Regions from separate parts of the Paenibacillus sp. FSL L8-0663 genome, predicted to be linked through region 3. Evidence: predicted binding sites of a transcription regulator. Region 3 holds the regulator's gene; each other region holds the start of a gene.
What was found. Region 3 encodes Rex, which represses fermentation and respiration genes when NADH is low (regulators of the CRP and FNR family bind a similar motif). Its sites were predicted from a motif close to TTGTGAAATATTTCACAA; they were not measured.

Region 1 (3,286 bases), 800 kb from region 3:
TGCTAGAGCCTTTAACGCGGCAGGCAATTCATGGGCAGTCAGAATGACACCTGAGTCGGAAGTGACTCAAGTGACAGGAGCATCGCTTTTGTTCTGGAACTCTGCCTTCCCGAATCCGGGAGGAACGGCATTCCAATATTCTGTCTATGACGCCTCCGGTGCCGCAGGAGCACCTGGACGATTGTTGGCTGGTCCATTCGACGGGACTGCCGTACGGGATGAGACACAATGGACGACGGTACAGCTCCCAGAGCCGGTGACGGTTCAAGGTGACTTCTACATCGTATATACACAGTCTGCTGTAGGCACACAGTCGCCGGGTCTTGCTACAGATGAAAGCAGTCCCAATGCGCTTCGAAGTTGGCAAGGTGTAAGCGGCACATGGAGCCAATCACCTGAGGAGGAGGGTAACTACATGATCCGGGCTATCGTCAGATATCCGGTGAATGCTCCAACGATTACGACTCCTACGAAGGCTACCTATACGCAGGAAGAGACGATTACCGTAACAGGAACTTCTCCGGCAGAAGGAGCCGATATTCAGCTCTTTAACGGTAAGGAGCTGACTGGCACAACGAAGGTGAAGGATCGCCAGTTCAGTTTGTCGGTTGATCTTCAACCAGGTGCTAATCCGCTAAGTGTCCAAGCAGCGGTATACGGCAAAATAACGGATCGTTCCGAGCCGGTAGTTGTGACGCTTGACCAGACTAAACCGGGTCTGATCCTGACTTCACCTGATGAAGGGGCGCGTACAAACGCGGGTGTAGTCAGTGTAGTCGGTACTGTGTATGACGAGTTCCTCACCGAATTGACGATTAATGGTGAGCCCGCTGAATTTGGAAGTGACGGCAGCTTTAACAAGCGGTTGCTTATCAACGAAGGTGAAAATCAAATTACGGTGACGGCCAAGGATCTTGCCGAAAACGAAACAACCGTTACGCGCTCGGTGTATGTCGATACAGCTCTGCCGAAGCTTGAAAACATTAGTCCTGCTGAGGATGTGCGTATTACTCCAGGACAGTCGGTACGAGTATCCTTTGACAGTGCATCCGGTTTGGAGGCGTCCTTCCATGTGGAGCTGCCTTTCAACCTGTCCACTTTGGGTCGCAACGATATTCCATTAAATGAAACTTCGTCAGGCCACTATGAAGGTACTTATTTCACTTCATCTTCCCTGAACCTGGAAGGCGGAGTCATCGTGATCCGGGTAAGGGATGCAGCGGGAAATGAAGTGGAGACGGAGGCACCGGGAAGATTGTATGTAACCAATGGTGGAGGACAGAACCCTGATCCGAATCCACCTACATCCAATGAGAAGCCAGTAGCCATTATTCAGGCTAATGAATCCGCTAAGAAGAACAAAAATGTACAATTTAACGCCAAAGCTTCCCGTGATGTAGACGGTGAGATCGTCAGTTACAGCTGGAATTTTGGGGATGGTGATACGGCGGTCGGTTCCAAGGTGAAGCATAAATTCACCACAGCTGGAACGTATACCGTGGAGCTAACGGTGACGGATAATGACGGCGCAAGCGGTAAGACTGTGCATACGATCACGATCCGTTAACACCCAGTAGGAAATGGAATGCTTGTTTTAGAGTATCAATGAAGGCCCACAGCAAGCCACGGTTTATAGAGGCTGCTGTGGGCCATTTTTAATTGTCGAACCGTTCAGGAAGCGATACAATGAGTAGAACTCTATAAAGTGAATCGTTTCACAATAATATTTTAGCAGGAGAGGATCATATGATTCATTTGCAAAAAGAAAGCGGACGTATCCGTCTTGTACTGGATGCCTATTTTATGGGGGAAGATATCGTTGTACTCATTTCTGGCGGTGATCAGCCCCATTTGGGAACGATTACAGCAGGGGCCAGACTCGAGCCGATTCAAACTGTGCAATTGCAAAATCACAAGGAGTTTTATATTACCGAAGAAATTGCAGTTCGCTTACGAAAAGAGTTTGCGGGCAATTTTGCCATTTGCTGCGGGACACATTTGGACCATGCATCCAAGGACGAAATCCGAGTGCTGACAGATATGGCCATACAACTGGGAAAAGAGCTCATTGGAGAACTCAAGCAAGCACGCTAGTAGCAACCTTTTTAAGTGAACTCTCGAAAGAGCAGATTGCGATAGGGGTATTTACTAAAGGAATACTTAAAAAGCAATGCAAAGCCATCGTCCTCAATTTGTACGGATTTCAGCGCAGAGGATGGAATCAAACTACGGATCATGACATGAACTGCACGCTGGTCTTGTCTGTTGATCGCTTTGGCTAAGGCAGAAGCAAAACATGGATTACGTGCCAATTCGCGATACAGCGGAAAAACGGCTTTTGCGATGGCGCGATGAACTCTCGGCTCAAATGTAAACTGCACAGTCCCCGGTGGAATCGTTGTTCCATTCGTATAATAGAGCATCGGTGGCTGAGCTAAAAAGGAAATAAAGTAGCCGATGCCATTCGTGCCTAAGCCTTGTTTGGCGGCAAATGGAGCTACTGAGCAGAGAAGGGATTTCATCCGATCCAAATTCGCCTGAACGACAGCTCGTGACCATTGAACTGCAAACGCACGGCGAGTTGCTATAGCTTTGTAAAATGGCAGCATGGCAGTGGATATTATCCTAAGTGTGTTTGCATTTAAACGTTTGTGAGGCGAGCGCTTTCTGTGGGATGTTGCACGATATAGCATAGCTCCGACCTCCTTGGCAGGATGCTCTCATGGAGCACAATTGATCTGTAACAGGTAAAATACTGTATGCCCAGTTACCTCAAAAAGTGCTAATATCGCTATGTTTCTTCTTTTTAACGTTCTAATTTAAAAATTCGAAATAAGTACTGTCCTGATTTGTAAGATTGTGGTACCCTAGAACTTATATAATTGCTATTTTTCGTATTGGAGTTGAATTTAACAGATGAGTGATTTGTACAAGGAGCCTCGATCTTCCGATCCTTTTCAGGAGACGAACGATTATAACGCCCCATTTAACCCGCCCCCAGTAGTTCCACCTACCAATAGTAAAGCTGTTGCCTCGATGGTGCTCGGGATTTTATCTGTTGTCATTCCCTATATCGGGTTGATTATCGGAATTGTGGGTATTATTTTGTCCAGTCTTTCCCTGAAGGAAATTAACCGTCATGGCGAGCAAGGCAGAGGTATGGCCATTGCTGGACTGGTATGTAGTATTATCGGTACACTGATTTATACACTGATCATCATTTTTATAGTTATTGTTTTTATTGTAGCGGCCTCCAGTGGCGATCCGGATATTTTTTCAGACATTT
Region 2 (3,286 bases), 150 kb from region 3:
GTGCGTGGCTTCCAAAATAGCCATCCATCATCGAAACAAGGTTTGTTTTGCGTGTTTCTTCTTCTTTACCCAGTGCTTTAGGCACGATAGAGAAGGTGTTCGAGATACCATCCAGACTGTGTTCATAAGGCAATTTGGCTACGGAACTCAGAGATGCCAAAGCACCTTTTTTATCACGGCCGTGCATTGGGTTTGCCCCTGGTGCAAACGGTTCGCCTGCTTTACGTCCATCCGGTGTTGTACCTGTTTTCTTACCATACACCACGTTAGAAGTAATAGTCAGTACAGATTGAGTAGGAAGCGCATTACGATAAGCTTTATGCTTGCGAATCATGCTCATGAAGCTCTCTACCAGTTCCACAGCGATGTTATCTACACGGTCATCGTTGTTACCGTAGCAAGGGTATTCGCCTTCAATTTCAAAGTCAACAGCAATCCCTTTTTCGTTACGGATTGGTTTAACTTTTGCAAATTTAATGGCACTCAAGGAGTCGGTAGCAACTGACAGACCCGCAATACCACAAGCCATGGTGCGGAGAATATCACGATCATGCAACGCCATTTCAATGCGTTCGTAGCTATATTTATCATGCATGTAGTGAATAACATTCAAAGTGTTCATATACAGTTTGGCCAACCATTCCATCATAGGTTTGAAGCGACTCAACACTTCTTCATAATCCAGAACTTCACCTGTAATGGCTGGGAATTCAGGCCCTACTTGGACGCCAGATTTTTCATCTTTACCACCGTTAATTGCATACAGCAGAGCTTTAGCCAAGTTAGCACGAGCACCAAAGAATTGCATTTGTTTACCGATTTTCATTGCCGATACACAACAAGCAATACCGTAGTCGTCTCCATAAATCGGACGCATCAGATCGTCATTCTCGTACTGAATGGAGCTAGTTTCAATAGAAACTTTCGCACAATATTTTTTGAAGCCTTCAGGCAATTTTTCCGACCACAGTACAGTCAGGTTCGGTTCCGGTGCAGGTCCCAGATTGTAGAGGGTGTGCAGGAAACGGAAGCTGTTTTTAGTTACCCGAGTTTCTCCAGTTACGGACATACCACCAATGGACTCAGTAACCCAAGTTGGATCTCCACTGAACAGTTCATTATAGTCAGGTGTGCGCAAGAACTTAACAATACGCAATTTCATAACAAAATGATCGACCAGTTCTTGAGCTTGTTCTTCTGTCATTGTACCCTCTTCCATATCACGTTGAGAGTAAATATCAAGGAAGGAAGATACACGTCCTAAGGACATTGCTGCACCATTTTGTTCTTTGATTGCTGCAAGATATCCAAAATATACCCATTGGAAAGCTTCTTTCGCATTGTTAGCAGGTTTTGAAATATCAAAACCGTGCTCAGCAGCCATTTGTTTCAGTTCATTCAAAGCACGAATTTGCTCGGAAATTTCCTCACGCAGACGAATTACGTCTTCTTCCATGGAATCAACTTCAAGGCTTTTCAGTTGCAGCTTTTTATCTTGGATCAAGAAGTCTGCACCGTATAAAGCTACACGACGATAGTCACCGATAATACGACCACGGCCGTATGCATCTGGCAGACCAGTAATGATACCAGCTTTACGAGCCGCTCTCATTTCATCTGTATAAGCGTCAAATACACCTTGGTTGTGAGTTTTACGAATATGAGTGAAGATATCAATGATACTTTCTGGCACTTCAAAACCATAGGCTTTGCAAGCGTCGATCATCATTCGAATTCCGCCAAACGGCTGTAAAGAACGTCTGAATGGAGCATCTGTTTGTACACCGACAATTTGCTCTTTATCCCGGTCTAGATAACCCGGTTTATGTGAAATAATAGTGGATGGCGTATTCACGTCTACATCAAGCACGCCGCCGTTTGCCAACTCTTTTTTGGTAAGATCGGATACAATATCCCACAATGCAGTTGTGTTGGCCGTAGGACCAACCAAAAATTCTTCATTGCCAACATAAGGTAAGATATTGGTTTCAATAAAATCGTTGACGTTGACTTCTTTAGTCCATTTGCCTTTTTTAAAACCTCTCCAGCCAGATTGTTGCTCTTGTAATTCTCTCTCAATCACCGACATGTAAATCCCTCCAAATTGTTTGGTCTTCCGGACTTGTGATTTTTTTCACGATAAAGCTATTTCTTGAGCCCGGCCTGTTCACCGATGCCTTACGCTCAGTGTCGGGACCTTTCTTACACCCTTATTGTAGAATAATGATAGAGTGTAGTATGTGACAAAAATCACAATATGAGTGATTTTTGTCACTTTATTTTCCCTAGCTTCGCACCTATATCCTTAGCCTTGCCGTTCACCTCCCTTCCCAAACCAACAGGCCCTCTATATAGAGAGCCTGCATCGGTATTGAACGAGAAAATGCTTTTTCACAAGCCTCTTCTTACCTATTATATTATTGGTCAAAACGTCCGTAGAAGGCATTGCGATAGACATCAGCCAACTCAGTAACCAGTGGCAACTTAGGATTCGCAGTTGTACATTGATCTTCAAATGCGCGGTCAGCCAGATAATCTACACGTGATTCGAAATCTTTCGCATCGAAACCGATTTGTTGGAACGATTCCTCGATACCGAGTGTTTTGTTCATTTTACGGATCGCTTCGATCAAGCTGTTAACCCCTTCTTCGGTGGTGCGTGCAGGCAGTCCCAGTATGCGCGCGATTTCTGCATAACGCTCATCCGCAACAAAGTGCGAATATTTAGGGAACGAAGCAAATTTTGTCGGTTTTTTCGCATTATAACGAATAACGTGCGGCATCAAAATGGCATTCGTGCGGCCATGCGCTGTATGGTATTGTCCACCCCATTTATGTGCAAGACTGTGGTTAATGCCCAAGAATGCATTAGCAAACGCCATACCAGCAAGTGTGGAAGCATTATGCATTTTTTCACGAGCCAGCTTATCACCGGTCAGAGCCGATTGTTCTAGGTATTGGAATACCAATTGAATGGCTTTAATTGCCAGACCATCTGTGTAGTCATTAGCCATTACGGACACGTAAGCCTCGATAGCATGTGTCAGAACGTCCATACCTGTGTCCGCTACAGCTGTTTTAGGCAGCGAATATACAAACACTGGGTCAATAATTGCCACATCAGGAGTCAACTCATAGTCAGCCAGTGGGTACTTCGTGTCGCCCAGGTTTTTGTCCGTAATTACTGCGAACGATGTAACTTCGGAACCTGTACCCGATGTTGTAGGGATAGCTACAAATTGTGCTTTTTGGCCCAGACGTGGGTACTTGTAAATCCGTTTACGGA
Region 3 (3,286 bases):
TGATGCTGGACGTCAAGGAAGAACATGACGATTATGCGGCGGATAGCCTTATTACAGATATCACGGGTCTGCTCAAGGATTTGGCGGGGATTCGAGAAAATTTGCGCTTTTTTATCCGACTCGATGATGAAACAACCGTATACTGGCTCGAGGCAAGCGGGCAATTCCGTAGTAAATCATTGCAATTTTATGCGGTACCCGTCGATGTGAGCCGCCAGTTGAAAGAAATGTTTTTTGACAAAAAAAGAAGCATTATTCTGACTTCTGCTACCTTGTCGGTAGATAAGTCGTTTCAGTACATGATCGATCAGCTCGGCTTACAGGAGGCCGCAGATCAAGAGCGGCTGATGACTTCGCAGCTCCCGTCACCCTTTAATTACAGGGATCAGGTGTTGCTGGTTATTCCACGGGATTTCCCAAGTGTGAAGGGCAGTGTAGGAGATGCGCATTTTGTAGATATGCTCGTTAGCTCTCTAGGAGCGACTGCTCAGGCGACACGTGGGAGAATGCTCGTTCTGTTTACGTCCTATCGGATGCTCCGGCAAGTGTATGAGCCGCTCAAAGAGGCCTTAGCATCCAGCGAAATTACTGTGCTGGGACAAGGTGTGGACAGTGGAAGTCGCAGCAAGCTAACCCGCCGGTTTCAGGAAGCGAAAGCTTCTGTATTGCTGGGGACCAGCAGTTTCTGGGAAGGCGTCGATATTCCGGGGAAGGCTCTGACTTGTCTAGCCATTGTTCGCTTGCCGTTTCAACCGCCGAATCACCCGCTGCTGGAGGCAAAAAGCGAACTGCTCCAGCAGCAGAAGAAGAATCCATTTATGAAGCTGTCTGTACCGCAAGCGGTCATTCGCTTCAAACAGGGATTTGGTCGGTTGGTACGTACAGCGAACGACCACGGGGTCGTTATCGTTTATGATACGCGTGTGATTGAATCCTATTACGGAAAGCACTTTTTGTACTCGTTACCGGGACCAAAAATGGAGCATATGCCATCGGAGCAAATGGTGCCCCGCATCGCCGAATGGCTCCAATCCGCCCCGGAGACAGAGGCATAACGGACGGACATAAGTATGTTCGTTACAATTAGGGGGAGCAAGTATGAAATCAGATAAAATTTCAGAGGCTGTCGTACGGAGGTTACCCGTATATTTACGTTATCTGAATGCACTGCACAAACGGGAGGTGGCTACGGTCTCTTCTCAAGAGCTGGGACAGAGGCTAGATTTGAACCCGGCCCAAATCCGTAAAGATCTTGCTTATTTTGGAGATTTTGGTCGGAAGGGTATCGGTTATGATGTTTCTTATCTCATTGAGAAAATACGCCATATCCTGAAAATCGACCAACAAATTAATGTAGTATTGGTCGGAGCGGGTAATCTGGGGCAAGCCCTTTCGAATTATAACGCTTATTTAAAAGACAATATGAAGATTGTGGCGGTATTTGATGCGTTTCCGGATAAGGTAGGAACCAAGATCAATACATTGGTCGTGCAACCGATGGATGAACTGGAAGCGACTGTGAAAGAAAAAAACATTCGAATCGGGATTATTACCGTACCTGATTTTGAAGCACAGCACGTGGCTGATAGGCTTATTGATAGCGGAATTGGAGCGATCCTGAACTTTGCACCGACTACTCTCAAGGCACCAGCCAACATTCGGATTCATGCCACAGACTTTACAACTGATTTGCTTAGCCTCGCTTATTATTTGGAGGACGGAAAGGAAGAAGCACAATATGACAGTGAATAAATGGATGATTAAAAACGGATCTTTTGCCGTAAATGGACCAGAAGCAGGGGTAGTCCATGGTTTTATGATTGTGGAGGATAGTCGTATTACTTATATTGGCGAAACCTTGCCTGCGGGTGAGGAAGAGACGGAAGCGATCGATGGTAAAGGGCTATTGTTTTTACCTGGTCTGATCAATACTCATGGTCATGCGGCGATGTCTCTACTGCGTGGGCATGGAGATGATTTGGCACTTCAAGTATGGCTTCAGGAAAAAATGTGGCCTATGGAAGCCAAGTTTACATCTACAGACGTGTACTGGGGTACGTCCTTGTCTGTGCTGGAAATGCTGAAAGGTGGAACAACAACCTTCCTCGATATGTACGATCATATGGATGAGGTGGCTCGTGTGGCTGAAGAGTCAGGTATTCGTGCAAGTCTGATGCGTGGAGCAATTGGACTATGTTCGGAGGAAGAACAGCGAATCAAGCTGGCAGAGGCCGTGACTTTTGCGCGTAACTGGCACGGTAAAGCAGACGGCCGTATTACAACGATGATGTCACCGCATGCGCCATATACATGTCCACCTGCGTTTATTGAAAAATTCGTACAAGCTGCGCATGATCTGGACTTGCCACTGCATACGCACATGTCTGAGACGATCGCCGAAGTAGAGCAAAACGTACGCGACTACGGTTTGCGTCCGGTTGCACACTTGGATAAGCTTGGCTTTTTCTCCCGTCCTTCGCTTGTTGCCCATGGCGTTCATTTGAACGACGAAGAAATAGCTTTACTGGCAGAACGTGGTGTAGCGGTTTCCCACAATCCTGGCAGCAACTTGAAGCTGGCAAGTGGTGTGGCAAGAGTGCCTGAATTGCTGCGTGCAGGGGTTACGGTTTCTCTCGGAACGGATGGTCCTGCCAGCAATAATAACCTGGATATGTTCGAGGAAATGCGTCTGGCAGCACTTATTCACAAGGGTGTATCCGGTGACCCTACGGCAGTTCCTGCAAGTGAAGCGCTGCGTCTGGCAACAGAATACGGTGCAAAGTCGATTGGTTTAAAAGAAGTAGGAGCGTTGGCAGCAGGCAACAAGGCTGACTTTATCGCGTTGGATCTGAATCAGGCACATTTCTTGCCGCGTACAGATCTTATTTCCCATGCGGTATACTCTGCAAGCGCCAAGGACGTGGCTCATGTGTGGGTAGACGGTCGTCAGGTTGTGAAAAACGGCGAATGCCTGACTATGGACGAGGAACGTATCAAACATGAGGCACAAGCCGCCTTTGAAGGGCTGCTGTCGCGCTAATTCAGGTGTCACATCCCCTTAGAGAGGAAGCACGGGTTTGAAAAATAAGAAAAAATGGATAGCGGTCGCCATTTTGGCCGTGATACTGATCCTGGTCAGCATTTTCTGGTATTATTCCTATGTTACTCAAGACCAGGTGGCTGAGAAAAATGCCGCTATCATTAAGGCCAAGCAATCAGGTGGTCTGGTTAGCACGACTCAAACATGGAAGTCTGTGTGGGATCAGGTATATTGGGTGGTTCAAGG

Region 1: lpdD (prenylated flavin chaperone LpdD) is a predicted target of Rex. The motif match lies at 1,704-1,721, and genes of this name have one in related genera.
Region 2: pflB (formate C-acetyltransferase) is a predicted target of Rex. The motif match lies at 2,123-2,140, and genes of this name have one in related genera.

The regions. Positions count from the first base shown of each region.
Region 1 covers NZ_JBBOYM010000001.1:4,104,658-4,107,943, reverse strand. The annotation lists gene MKY75_RS18060 (S8 family serine peptidase) at 1-1,567, shown strand, start outside; gene lpdD (prenylated flavin chaperone LpdD) at 1,747-2,094, shown strand; gene MKY75_RS18050 (hypothetical protein) at 2,106-2,693, opposite strand; gene MKY75_RS18045 (DUF4190 domain-containing protein) at 2,917-3,286, shown strand, end outside.
Region 2 covers NZ_JBBOYM010000001.1:3,460,431-3,463,716, forward strand. The annotation lists gene pflB (formate C-acetyltransferase) at 1-2,089, opposite strand, end outside; gene adhE (bifunctional acetaldehyde-CoA/alcohol dehydrogenase) at 2,418-3,286, opposite strand, start outside.
Region 3 covers NZ_JBBOYM010000001.1:3,305,756-3,309,041, reverse strand. The annotation lists gene dinG (ATP-dependent DNA helicase DinG) at 1-1,055, shown strand, start outside; gene MKY75_RS14230 (redox-sensing transcriptional repressor Rex) at 1,099-1,752, shown strand; gene MKY75_RS14225 (amidohydrolase) at 1,739-3,040, shown strand; gene MKY75_RS14220 (cell wall elongation regulator TseB-like domain-containing protein) at 3,078-3,286, shown strand, end outside.